Linked DNA regions of Filimonas lacunae. The protein of the gene in region 1 binds, or shares a complex with, the protein of each later gene. Links are inferred from orthologs where the notes say so. Each region holds a gene or a part of one and is shown in the gene's direction. Other genes may lie near its edges.

Evidence for each region. Proteins that work in one complex are often made in the same cells at the same time.
Region 2: the proteins of accD (region 1) and accB are in contact, whole or in part, in a solved structure (PDB 8UXZ), measured with the Escherichia coli proteins. The link is inferred for Filimonas lacunae from one-to-one orthologs.
Region 3: the proteins of accD (region 1) and accC are in contact, whole or in part, in a solved structure (PDB 8UXZ), measured with the Escherichia coli proteins. The link is inferred for Filimonas lacunae from one-to-one orthologs.

The regions. Positions count from the first base shown.
Region 1 is NZ_AP017422.1:2,135,288-2,143,131, reverse strand. Bases 2,962-5,861 are described here. They hold accD (acetyl-CoA carboxylase, carboxyltransferase subunit beta), read left to right. Parts: upstream 2,962-3,895; coding sequence 3,896-4,828; downstream 4,829-5,861. Other genes in these bases: FLA_RS08610 (hypothetical protein), read left to right, coding at 5,393-5,861; smpB (SsrA-binding protein SmpB), read left to right, coding at 4,890-5,327; fbaA (class II fructose-bisphosphate aldolase), read right to left, coding at 2,962-3,727. Also shown: FLA_RS08645 (helix-turn-helix domain-containing protein), read left to right, coding at 1-99; FLA_RS08640 (Crp/Fnr family transcriptional regulator), read left to right, coding at 106-681; FLA_RS08635 (carboxymuconolactone decarboxylase family protein), read left to right, coding at 785-1,228; FLA_RS08630 (acetyl-CoA C-acyltransferase), read right to left, coding at 1,306-2,490; more of fbaA, read right to left, coding at 2,660-2,961; more of FLA_RS08610, read left to right, coding at 5,862-6,331; FLA_RS08605 (c-type cytochrome), read right to left, coding at 6,489-6,890; FLA_RS08600 (YtxH domain-containing protein), read right to left, coding at 6,999-7,319; lipA (lipoyl synthase), read right to left, coding at 7,361-7,844.
Region 2 is NZ_AP017422.1:5,700,737-5,703,582, reverse strand. It holds accB (acetyl-CoA carboxylase biotin carboxyl carrier protein), read left to right. Parts: upstream 1-1,103; coding sequence 1,104-1,589; downstream 1,590-2,846. Other genes in the region: accC (acetyl-CoA carboxylase biotin carboxylase subunit), read left to right, coding at 1,699-2,846; efp (elongation factor P), read left to right, coding at 382-948; FLA_RS22530 (peroxiredoxin family protein), read right to left, coding at 1-249. UniProt on the Escherichia coli protein: This protein is a component of the acetyl coenzyme A carboxylase complex; first, biotin carboxylase catalyzes the carboxylation of the carrier protein and then the transcarboxylase transfers the carboxyl group to form malonyl-CoA.
Region 3 is NZ_AP017422.1:5,699,715-5,702,702, reverse strand. It holds accC (acetyl-CoA carboxylase biotin carboxylase subunit), read left to right. Parts: upstream 1-818; coding sequence 819-2,159; downstream 2,160-2,988. Other genes in the region: FLA_RS22510 (helix-turn-helix domain-containing protein), read left to right, coding at 2,263-2,838; accB (acetyl-CoA carboxylase biotin carboxyl carrier protein), read left to right, coding at 224-709; efp (elongation factor P), read left to right, coding at 1-68. UniProt on the Escherichia coli protein: This protein is a component of the acetyl coenzyme A carboxylase complex; first, biotin carboxylase catalyzes the carboxylation of the carrier protein and then the transcarboxylase transfers the carboxyl group to form malonyl-CoA.

The DNA.
Region 1 (7,844 bases):
AAGTGGCTAAAGGGTAATCATAATCTTACTTTAAAAACGATAGCAAAGCTGGAAGCCGAGCTGGGAGAAGATATTATTTTTACTAAACCATCCTGTTAACAAAGCATGCACGAAACGCTTATACGGCATATCCGCAATTATGTTACGCTTACCAATGAAGAAGTGAATACACTGCTTCCCTTCCTGCGTACAGATTGTATTCCTAAAAAGCACCTGTTGTTAAAAGCCGGGCATGTTTGCCAATCGAACTACTTTGTTAGCAAGGGATGCCTGCGCATGTACTTTTTACAAGAGGAAACCGAAGCAGAGCAAATTACCCAGTTTGCACTGGAAAACTGGTGGCTCACAGATAACATGAGCCTGTTGCTGCAAACGCCTTCTCAATTCTATATTCAGGCAATAGAAGCTTCCGAAATAATAGCGATAGACAAAAAAATGGAAGACGAATTGTTTAGCCAATTGCCACAGCTGGAACGTTATTTCAGACTTATGTTGCAGCGGGCGCACGGGGCTTCACAGTTAAGGATAAAATACATTTTTGGCTCCACAGGGAAAGAACGTTATCATCATTTTGCCAAACTGTTTCCTGATTTTATGCAGCGTATTCCACAATACATGCTGGCATCCTACCTTGGCTTCAGTCCCGAGTTCCTCAGCAAAATAAGAGCGCAGAAAGAGTAACCTGGCAGCGAACCTATCTCTTTTCTTGAACAAGTTCAAGTTTTTGAAGCGCCATCTGGCTGCAACTTTGGGTTACAAAATCAGTAACACAAAAACTTAATTTATGAAACAGAGAATGTTAATTGGAAAAGTTGCACCAGAAGCCTATAAAGCCATGATTGCTTTTGACTCTTACATGGAAAAAACCAGCCTTACTCCCATTCAGAAAGAACTGATAAAAACAAGGGCTTCTCAAATAAATGGTTGTGCTTATTGTATTGATATGCATACAAGAGACGCCCGCAAGTATGGCGAAACAGAACAAAGATTATATGCACTTACTGCCTGGCGCGACACTCCTTTTTTTACAGAACAGGAACAGTCCATATTAGCCCTTACAGAAGAAGTAACCCTCATCAGCAATCATGTATCTGATGCCACTTACGATAAAGCGGTGGAAGTATTGGGGGAAGCAGTAACTGCTGATGTAATTATGGCAACCATTATTATCAATGCCTGGAACAGGATAGGCATTAGCACACATATGCAACCTGCTTTACAGAAATAATAAAAATGAAAAGTGTAAGTAAATAGCCTTCTTCTAAAAGCAAGCCATTCACTTACACTTTGTTATTTCATATATGCCTATGCAAGCTCTACTACCATGGCACTGGCACCACCGCCGCCATTACAAATACCAGCCGCCCCGGTTTTAGCACCATTCTGGCGTAATACGTTGATAAGGGTAACAATAATGCGTGCTCCGCTGGCACCCAGTGGATGCCCTAACGCCACAGCGCCACCATTCGTATTTACTTTGGCAGCGTTTAAGCCCATCTTTTGAATATTAGCCAGCCCTACCACAGAAAAGGCTTCGTTTAACTCAAAATAATCCACATCATTCATTTGAAGCCCTGCTTTGGCTACTGCCTTAGGCACCGCCAGTGCCGGTGTGGTGGTAAACCACTCAGGGGCTTGCTCAGCATCAGCATAGCTGCGGATGATGGCAAGGGGTTTTATTCCCAGTTCATCTGCCTTTTCTTTGCTCATGAGCACTACCGCTGCTGCGCCATCATTCATGGTGCTGGCATTAGCGGCAGTTACTGTACCATCCTTTTGAAAAGCAGGTTTTAGCTCTGGTATCTTGTCAAATTTCACATTAAATGGTTCTTCATCACGACTAAACAGTACCGGATCGCCTTTCCGCTGTGGAATAGGAACTGGTACTACTTCTTCGGTAAATTTTCCGTTTTCCCAGGCGTTTTGGCTACGCTTATAACTTTCTATAGCAAAAGCATCCTGGTCTTCCCGGCTAAAATGGCATTCACTGGCGCATAATTCCGCCGCATTGCCCATAGCATATTGATGGTACACATCCGTAAGGCCATCTTTAGACAAGCCATCGGTGAGTGAAATATCTCCGTATTTGTTGCCCCAGCGGGTTTGGGTAGAATAATAAGGCACATTGCTCATGCTTTCCATACCGCCGGCCACTATAACATCCGCATCACCCAACAATATGCTTTGAGCGCCTTGGGCAATGGCCTTCATACCACTGGCGCATACTTTATTTACTGTGGTGCAGATAACCGAATCAGGCAAACCCGCAAATTTGGCTGCCTGACGTGCCGGGGCTTGCCCCAGGTTGGCCTGTAGTACACAGCCCATTAATACTTCTTGCACCTGGTTGGGTTGAATACCTGCTTTTTCCACTGCTGCTTTAATAGCAATAGCTCCCAGGCGGGTGGCAGAAAAATCTTTCAGCGTTCCTCCAAAGCTTCCCATAGGTGTACGCACTGCTGAAACTATATATACCGTTCTTTTATCCATATGTCAATCAATTTTAGTAAAGATAACATTTGTTAGTTACCAAAAAAGAAGGCGAAATGTTATAAAAGAAACAGCGCCTGACATACGGGGATGTACAGACGCTGTTCTTACTATTGGTAAATCCAATGGTCCGCAGCCTTGCGGCTACAAACGATGGATTCCACAAAAACTATTTGTTTTTACCGATACAGTTTAAGTCGGTAAATGCTTCTTCTAAACGGGAAACAAAAGTGTCTTCGCCTTTTCTTAACCAAACACGTGGATCGTAGAACTTCTTGTTAGGCTTATCAGCACCTTCCGGGTTACCCAGCTGGCCTTGCAAATAACCTTCGTTCTTTTTGTAGAAGCCTAAAACGCCTTCCCAGAATGCCCACTGCATATCGGTATCAATGTTCATTTTGATAACACCGTAGTCCAGTGTTTCAGCAATCTGGTTTTTAGGAGAACCGCTACCGCCATGGAACACAAAGCTCACTGGCTTGTCGCCAGTTTTGAAATGCTCCTGGATGTAAGTCTGGCTGTTTTTCAGGATGTCAGGACGTAATTCTACGTTACCCGGGCTGTAAACACCATGTACGTTACCAAAAGAAGCCGCAATGGTAAACAGCGGGCTTATTTTACCTAAAGCTTCATAAGTTTCAGCAACTTCTGAAGGCTGTGTATATAATTTAGAGTTTTCAACACCAGAGTTGTCCACACCATCTTCTTCACCACCGGTAACACCCAGTTCTACTTCAATGCTCATACCCAGTTTGGCTATTTTCTTGAAGTATTCAACTGAAATTTCAATGTTTTCGTGCAGTGGCTCTTCGCTCAGGTCTAACATGTGTGAGCTGAACAGGGGCTGACCGTTTTTAGCTTTAAAATCTTCACCGGCAGCAATTAAGCCGTCGATCCAGGGTAACCACTTTTTAGCAGCGTGGTCGGTATGTAAAACTACAGGTACACCATAGTATTTAGCTACGTTGTGTACGTGTAAAGCACCGCTTACGGCACCGGCAATATTTGCCTGTAATTTGTCGTTAGGCATACCCTTACCAGCAAAAAACTGGGCGCCACCATTGCTAAACTGGATAATTACGGGAGACTGCACCTTGGCAGCGGTTTCCAGAACGGCGTTAATAGAGTTGGTACCAATTACGTTTACAGCAGGTAGTGCAAATTTATTCTTCTTTGCATCGTCATATAAAGCTGCTAATTCTTCGCCGTGCAACACGCCGGCACTGTACTTGGCCATTTTAAAAATTTTTTAGTTTTAGAATAAAAAGCTTACCATACACTAAGCGGTGCAAAATAAACGCATTAAACACGAACATTCAAACCAAATAAATGACACAGGTTTTACCATAATAGCGCAAACTGCTTATTTTTGCTCCCCGACCCTCTTTTTAAATTAAAATTTCGGATGAAAAAAGAAGAAGATTTTGAATCGAACCTGGCTGGTGAAGCTGACAATAACGCGAACCCGCATTCTGACTCTGGTGAGGCCAAGGAAAGATGGTTCAGAAGATTTAGCAAGGGTATCCACACTTCCACATCGGAAAAGAAGGAAACTCCCGAGGGATTATGGAGCAAATGCCCGGAGTGTAATTACATCTGTACTACTACCGAACTGGAAGAAAGTTTGTACGTATGTCCCAAATGTAACTACCACCACCGCATTGGCAGCGAAGAATACTTCGACCTCCTTTTTGACGAGCAGGAATTTACCACGCTGTTTGAAGATATATATAGCAAGGACTTTTTAGGTTTTACCGATCTGAAACCTTACCAGAAACGCCTGGACGAAATTCATTCCAAAACCGACCTGAAAGACAGTATGCGTGTTGCTTCCGGTAATGTGCATGGCAAAGGGCTGGTGGTAGCGGCTATGGATTTCGAATTCATTGGCGGATCGTTGGGTAGTGTAATGGGTGAGAAATTTGCCCGTGCAGTAGATTATTGCATCGAGCACAAACTCCCTTACCTGGTAATATCCAAAAGTGGCGGTGCCCGTATGATGGAAAGCGCCTTCAGCTTAATGCAGCTGGCAAAAACATCCGGTAAATTATCGCAGTTAAGTGATGCAGGCTTGCCCTTTATTTCGCTGATGACCGATCCTACCTTTGGTGGTATCTCAGCCAGCTTTGGTATGCTGGGCGACTTAAACATTGCCGAACCAGGCGCCTTAATTGGTTTTGCCGGACCGCGTGTAATTAAAGAGACCATTAAAAAAGACCTCCCTCCTGGATTCCAGCGCAGTGAGTTTTTACTGGAACATGGTTTCTTAGACTTTATTGTAGACAGAAAAGTTCTGAAAGATAAACTGGCCCAGGTAATAACCTTATTCCAGGGTTAAACCGGCCGGTATAAATTTTGCACCTTCCCGCCCCTGAAGGCGGGATGGTTTTTTATATAGCATGGCTAAAGAAATGAATAACAGGCAGGCGTATTTTCACTACTACATAGAAGATAAATATGTAGCAGGAATAGTACTGCTGGGCACCGAAGTAAAAAGTATAAGAGACGGAAAAGTTAGCTTTAACGACGCCTTTTGTCTATTTGACGATGGCGAATTATGGGTACGAGGTTTATACATTGCCGAATACAAACTGGGCACTACCAATAACCACATTGCGGTTCACGACCGTAAACTGTTGCTTACCAAAAGAGAACTCAAGAAACTTACGTTAAAAATGAAAGAAAAGGGATATACTATTGTTCCTCTTCGTGTATTTTTAAACGAGAAAAACCTGGTTAAAGTGGAAATAGGTTTGGGTAAAGGCAAAAAGCTTTACGACAAACGCGATACCATCAAACAGAGAGATAACGACAGGGAAATGAAACGTTACCAATAGTTACTGTTACGGGTTACGATTGTTAGCATGATTCTTGAATAATTCCGCAAAACCACTTTTCAGGCATGAAATGTTTGTATACTTGTTTCTACATGGTGGCATTGGTGTTTATTCACCTTTTTACTCCCGTTTCAGTTCAGGCACAAAGCATTAAAGGTAAATGGTATGGCGTTGGCAATGTAAGCACCAGCTCTAACACCAGTAACTACCTGTGCGAGTTCATTTTAGAACAAAAAGGCAATATCATCACAGGTGAGTTTAACTATTTCTTTCGTAACGGTTATTTCAGCAACAAAATCAAAGGCACCTACAATGCTGATAAAAGGCTGCTGAAAATAAAATTCATTCCTATCATATTCCACCAGACAGTAGATGCGGCTATGGGCGTGGAGTGTACTATGGAGGGAGAATTTACATTAAAGGTATCCCGTGTTGAAAGCACGCTTACCGGCACATTCCAGAGCGATGAAGACCACAAATACACCTGTACACCTATCAGCATACGCCTGACCAAATTATTAAAAGAAGTGCCGTTTAAAACCCTGGTAGAAAACGACATTGAACAACAGGAAAAAGATACGTTGATTAAACCACTGGAGTCTCCTACCCTGAAATTGGAACGTGATGCATTGATACAGTTGAACATGCGTACCAAAAAGGTAGTGAAAGAGCTGGAAGTAACAGAAGACTCAGTTAAGGTTGACTTATACGATAATGGCGAGTTTGACCACGATACTGTTTCGGTGTTCTACAATGGCAAACTGGTTCAGTTGAAGCAACAGTTGGAAACCCGCAAAGCCATCACATTTAAAGTGTTTGTAGATGATAACCCGGCCAATAATGAAATCATTATGTTCGCTGAAAATCTGGGTGAAATTCCACCGAATGCAGCCTTAATGGTCATCAGTGATAAAACCCATCGTTACGAAATTAATCTTACCAGTAACTTCCGGGAAAGCGAAGCCGTACGACTAAAAAAAGCGGCACCGCCGGTGAAGAAGTAGAAAAGTTAAAAGAGTTATCAATTGAGAATAAAAAGAGGGCAGGATTTGAGTAATCCTGCCCTCTTTTTTTAGATGCCATTTGCCCATGTTTCTTATCTCCACAACCACTTTTCCATTCTCTGTTAAACACTCGCACCTCTCTCCTATACTTCCCCCACTAAGGAATCGTATTGCCCCTATGGCAGGTATTACAGGTAACTTTATTGGCAAAACGGGCACTGTCTTCCGGAGCCACATCATCCATAAAGTACTTTTTATTAATCTCGTTAGTCATAGTCATCATCATACGGGTAGTTTCTTTTTCATGCTTTTCATCGCTGCTAAAATCCATTCTGCCACCTTCTTTGCTGGGTGCATGACAAAAGCCACATTTTACACCCAGGGCTTCATTAAAGCCGCGCATAATGCGATCAAGACTGTCTTTACTAATGTTTTGGGGTAGAATTTTTAAATTCCTTTTGCGGGGTTGTTCTGAGGGTTTGTAAGCAGCCATGCTTAACAGGGCAAGGGCACATAAGCTCACCACAACCGCCGTTTTTTTACGGTGGAGACTAAACATATCATCAATTTTGTTTGAAAATAATAAACGGCTGTAATAATAGCCGTTATAATAAACAAAAAGCCTGTTTACGTCGGTAAACAGGCTTTTGATACGGTAGTAAAATAACTAAGACAGAACTACAGGTTCTTTTTCCTGGCCATTTTTAATATTCTGATAGCTGTTTTTGCTGGCTTCAATTAATTTCAGTACTCTTTCACGCACATCGCCTTTTAAACCATCTATCTCATTTTCAAATATCTCTTTCAGTTCATCCAGTTCTGCATCAGCCGAACCTCTGAAACGACGAATTCTTCTTTTCAGGTTATCTGCACCTTCTGCAATTTTACCGCGTGTTTCTTTGCCAGATGCAGGCGCTACCAGTAAACCAATAGCAACACCAGCTACAACACCAGATAATGCTCCAACCAAAATTTTTTGTACGCTCATAGGAAAAGTCTTTTATAATGAATAATAGTGTTTGCTATTCATTACCCAAGAACAATGCCAGCCTCCTTCTCTTCCATCCACTTCTTACGACCATAACCTTCAAAAACATGGCGTTCGCTATGATAGGAAGAACGTACCAACGGACCGCTTTCAACATAATCAAAACCCAGTTGATAGCCTATTTCACGCAGTTCGGCAAACTCATCGGGATGCACAAAACGATGAACAGGTAAGTGCTTTTGAGTAGGTTGTAAATATTGACCTAAAGTGATTACATCTACATTTACAGCTGCCAGATCTTCCAGAGTTTGTACTATTTCGTCTTTGGTTTCGCCCAAGCCAAGCATAAGGCCGGTTTTGGTGCGCATACCACCTTCTTTTAACACTTTCAACACTTCCAGGCTACGTCTGTATTTGGCCTGAATACGCACCTGGCGGGTAAGTCTTTCCACAGTTTCCATATTGTGGCTCACTACTTCGGGCGCTGCATCTATAATGCGCTGGATATTCTCTACCTGGCCTTTA
Region 2 (2,846 bases), 3.6 Mb from region 1 along the record:
CTCCATATGTTTTACCAGGTCTTCGGCTTCGGTTTGACAGTGACCACACTCAGGGCTGAAATAAATAATAACAATAGGACGGTCTTTAGGTAATTGTGCATCTGTAAACCAGGTGCTGTCGCTTTGAAGAATCTGAAAAACAGGCAGTCCCGGATGTTTTTTGTATTGGGCGGTGGTGTCATATGCCTGGGCATTAACAAACGAGTGGGAAACGAATAACAGCAAAAAGGCCAGTATTATTTTTTGCATGGAAAACATATTTTGTTCAAATATCGGAATCTCCCTACTCAGAATAATGGCTTATGATGGTTTTTCCATCGTAATCCCTACTTTTGCCACGTTTTCCGGTAAGCGGAAATTAAAAAATTACAAATTCTTTTTATGGCAACTACATCAGATATCAGCCGTGGTATTATCCTGAAACTGGACGGCAGTTTATACTCAGTGGTAGAATTCGGTGAAAACAAAACTGCCCGTGCCGCAGCCAAAGTATGGGCTAAATTGAAAGGTGTGGATAACGCCCGTTCTATTGAAAAAACATGGAACAGCGGCGAAACTATTTTCCCTGTACGTGTAGAGAAGAAAGCTTTCCAGTACCTGTATAAAGATGAGTCTGGCTATAACCTGATGAACAACGAAACATTTGAGCAGATTATTCTGGGAGAAGGCATGATCGATGCTCCTCAGTTTCTGAAAGATGGCTCAGAAGTTTTTGTATTTATTAATACAGAAACCGAACTGCCTATTGGTGCAGAATTACCTGAGAAAATTGTGGTTCAGGTTACTTATTGCGAACCAGGTTTAAGAGGAGATACTGCTACCCGTGCTACCAAACCAGCTACTATCGAAACCGGTGCTACCGTTAACGTGCCTTTATTTGTAAACGAAGGTGAAGTTATCCGTATTAACACCAAAACCGGTGAATACGTAGAAAGAGTAAAAGACTAATTAATTAGTTATAATAATAAAATCCCGCGGGGGCGCGGGATTTTGCTTTACCGGAAATAAGGGGAAAAAAGCTTGTTTTATGTGAAAAATGGCTATTTTGCCACCCCTTTTGGCTAAAAATCTTAATAATACAAAGAAACCCCAAAAAAGAGCATATGGACTTCAAACAGGTTCAGGAACTGATAAAGATCATTAACAAGAGCAATATCGGTGAACTGACTATCGAGGAAAAGGATTTCAAGATTACCATCAAGCAAAAAGAAGACCAGGTACAAACTGTGTATGCTGCTCCTTCTGCGCCAGTTTACACTGCTGCACTGCAGGCTCCACAGGCTGTTGCTTTGCCAGCTGCCGGTGCTGCTGCACCTGCTGGTGATGCTCCTGCTGCTAAAGCAGATAATCTGATTACTATTAAAAGCCCGATGATCGGTACCTTCTACCGTCGTGCTTCTCCTGACAAACCTTTATTTGTGGAGGTGGGTTCCGAAATCGCTCCTGGTAAAACAGTATGTATTATTGAAGCGATGAAGCTTTTCAATGAAATTGAAAGCGAAGTGAGTGGTAAAATTGTAAAAGTGCTTGTGGAAGACGCAAGTCCTGTTGAATTTGATCAGCCATTATTCCTGGTAGAACCAGCTTAATAAAAAGTCATTAAGTCATTGGTAATGTATTCATTTTACGATGAATAGATTACTGATGGCTTATTTTTTTGACTCACCCATAGACGTTCTGATTAAACTACTAAAGTAAATGTTTAAAAAAGTTCTTATAGCCAATCGCGGAGAGATAGCATTACGGGTTATCCGTACCTGTCGTGAAATGGGCATTAAAACCGTGGCTGTATACTCTACTGCGGATAAAGACAGCCTGCATGTAAAATTTGCAGATGAAGCTGTTTGTATCGGCAAGCCCCCCAGCAGTGAATCTTATCTGAACATTCCTCATATTATGGCAGCTGCAGAAATTACCAATGCAGATGCTATTCACCCTGGATACGGATTTTTAGCAGAAAATGCCAAGTTTGCCCAGATCTGTGGTGGACATGGTATTAAGTTTATCGGACCCACCCCTGAGATGATCAACAAAATGGGTGACAAGATCACTGCTAAAGATACCATGATTAAAGCTGGCGTACCTGTTATTCCAGGTAGCGATGGTTTGTTGCAAAGTGTAGACGAAGCAAAACACCTGGCTAAAAATGTGGTAGGCTATCCTGTTATTTTAAAAGCTACTGCCGGTGGTGGTGGTAAAGGTATGCGTGTAGTTTGGGAAGAAAGCGAACTGGAAAAAGCATACAATACTGCTAAAGCAGAAGCTGCAGCAGCTTTTAAAAACGATGGTATTTACATGGAGAAATTCGTGGAAGAACCTCGTCACATCGAAATTCAGGTTGCGGGCGACAGATATGGCAGAGTATGTCATTTAAGCGAACGCGACTGTTCTATACAGCGTCGTCACCAGAAACTGGTAGAAGAATCCCCTTCTCCGTTTATGACTCCGGAACTGCGCCAGAAAATGGGTGAAGCAGCTATTAAGGCAGCGGCAGCCATTAACTATGAAAGCGTAGGTACCATTGAATTCCTGGTTGATAAGCACCGCAATTTCTACTTCATGGAAATGAACACACGTATCCAGGTAGAGCATTGCGTAACCGAAGAGGTAATTAACTTTGACCTGATTAAGGAGCAATTGAAAATTGCTATGGGTGAAGAAATTTCCGGTAAAAACTACGAACCTCAGATGCACGCCATCGAGTGCCGTATCAACGCGGAAGATCCTTACAACGATTTCCGTCCTTCACCAGGAAAAATCACCGTATTGCACACCCCGGGTGGGCATGGTGTAAGGGTAGATAGCCATGTGTATGCAGGTTATGTAATTCCTCCTTATTACGATTC
Region 3 (2,988 bases), 3.6 Mb from region 1 along the record:
TAAACGAAGGTGAAGTTATCCGTATTAACACCAAAACCGGTGAATACGTAGAAAGAGTAAAAGACTAATTAATTAGTTATAATAATAAAATCCCGCGGGGGCGCGGGATTTTGCTTTACCGGAAATAAGGGGAAAAAAGCTTGTTTTATGTGAAAAATGGCTATTTTGCCACCCCTTTTGGCTAAAAATCTTAATAATACAAAGAAACCCCAAAAAAGAGCATATGGACTTCAAACAGGTTCAGGAACTGATAAAGATCATTAACAAGAGCAATATCGGTGAACTGACTATCGAGGAAAAGGATTTCAAGATTACCATCAAGCAAAAAGAAGACCAGGTACAAACTGTGTATGCTGCTCCTTCTGCGCCAGTTTACACTGCTGCACTGCAGGCTCCACAGGCTGTTGCTTTGCCAGCTGCCGGTGCTGCTGCACCTGCTGGTGATGCTCCTGCTGCTAAAGCAGATAATCTGATTACTATTAAAAGCCCGATGATCGGTACCTTCTACCGTCGTGCTTCTCCTGACAAACCTTTATTTGTGGAGGTGGGTTCCGAAATCGCTCCTGGTAAAACAGTATGTATTATTGAAGCGATGAAGCTTTTCAATGAAATTGAAAGCGAAGTGAGTGGTAAAATTGTAAAAGTGCTTGTGGAAGACGCAAGTCCTGTTGAATTTGATCAGCCATTATTCCTGGTAGAACCAGCTTAATAAAAAGTCATTAAGTCATTGGTAATGTATTCATTTTACGATGAATAGATTACTGATGGCTTATTTTTTTGACTCACCCATAGACGTTCTGATTAAACTACTAAAGTAAATGTTTAAAAAAGTTCTTATAGCCAATCGCGGAGAGATAGCATTACGGGTTATCCGTACCTGTCGTGAAATGGGCATTAAAACCGTGGCTGTATACTCTACTGCGGATAAAGACAGCCTGCATGTAAAATTTGCAGATGAAGCTGTTTGTATCGGCAAGCCCCCCAGCAGTGAATCTTATCTGAACATTCCTCATATTATGGCAGCTGCAGAAATTACCAATGCAGATGCTATTCACCCTGGATACGGATTTTTAGCAGAAAATGCCAAGTTTGCCCAGATCTGTGGTGGACATGGTATTAAGTTTATCGGACCCACCCCTGAGATGATCAACAAAATGGGTGACAAGATCACTGCTAAAGATACCATGATTAAAGCTGGCGTACCTGTTATTCCAGGTAGCGATGGTTTGTTGCAAAGTGTAGACGAAGCAAAACACCTGGCTAAAAATGTGGTAGGCTATCCTGTTATTTTAAAAGCTACTGCCGGTGGTGGTGGTAAAGGTATGCGTGTAGTTTGGGAAGAAAGCGAACTGGAAAAAGCATACAATACTGCTAAAGCAGAAGCTGCAGCAGCTTTTAAAAACGATGGTATTTACATGGAGAAATTCGTGGAAGAACCTCGTCACATCGAAATTCAGGTTGCGGGCGACAGATATGGCAGAGTATGTCATTTAAGCGAACGCGACTGTTCTATACAGCGTCGTCACCAGAAACTGGTAGAAGAATCCCCTTCTCCGTTTATGACTCCGGAACTGCGCCAGAAAATGGGTGAAGCAGCTATTAAGGCAGCGGCAGCCATTAACTATGAAAGCGTAGGTACCATTGAATTCCTGGTTGATAAGCACCGCAATTTCTACTTCATGGAAATGAACACACGTATCCAGGTAGAGCATTGCGTAACCGAAGAGGTAATTAACTTTGACCTGATTAAGGAGCAATTGAAAATTGCTATGGGTGAAGAAATTTCCGGTAAAAACTACGAACCTCAGATGCACGCCATCGAGTGCCGTATCAACGCGGAAGATCCTTACAACGATTTCCGTCCTTCACCAGGAAAAATCACCGTATTGCACACCCCGGGTGGGCATGGTGTAAGGGTAGATAGCCATGTGTATGCAGGTTATGTAATTCCTCCTTATTACGATTCCATGATTGGTAAACTGATTACCGTTGCCCGTACACGCGACGAAGCCATTAGCACCATGTACCGTGCATTAAGTGAGTATGTAATTGAAGGTGTAAAAACCACCATTCCTTTTCACTTACAGTTAATGCAGAACGAAGATTTCAGAAGCGGTAATTTCAATACTAAGTTCCTGGAAAGCTTCCAGATGAAATAGTAGCGGTTCACCGTTTTAAATATTCTCTTAACATAAAGGCTGTACATCTGTTACAGCCTTTTGTTATTATTGCTTGTAAACGTTTCATCATCCCGAACTTGTAATGGAAAACGATATCATACTTCAGATAGGCAACCGCATCCGCGAAAAACGGAAAGAGGGAAATGTAACGCTGCAGGAACTGGCAGATAGTGCAGGGGTGAGCAAAGGATTGATATCCCAGATTGAAAACAACCGCACAGTGCCCTCCCTGCCGGTGCTACTGAATATTATAAAGGCCCTGCAGGTGGATTTGAATGCGTTTTTTGACAACCTGGATGCAGGTAAGGATAATGAACCGGTATTGATTAAAGCAGGTGAAGGAAAGGCCATTAAAAAGGAGTATTCCAATGGATCGCACTACCACCGTATTATCTCGTTCCGGCATAATGGCCGCCTGGTAGATGTGGTATTATACCGCCAGGAGAAAGGGGCCCGGAGAGGAATGGTGTCTACCAACGCTATTGAGTATAATTACATGTTACGGGGTAAAATGCAATACGAAATAGAAGGGAAAACTTATATACTGGAAGAAGGAGATTCTTTTCATTACGATGCCCGAAAACCGCATCTTACCCGTTGCCTGGAAGGAAAAGATTGCCTGATGCTGGTAATTTACTTTTTTGAGGAAGAGGCCTAAACTGCTTCCTTATTTTTTGCATTGAATGTTTAGTATTAGTAAATAAAATGTTTTTAAAGGCTGTATTGTTTATAATTAGTTTATTATTTGTTAACCTGTAAAATTCCCTCCCTCCTGAAGCTGCTGCTACTTTTGTATGGCTAAGGGCTT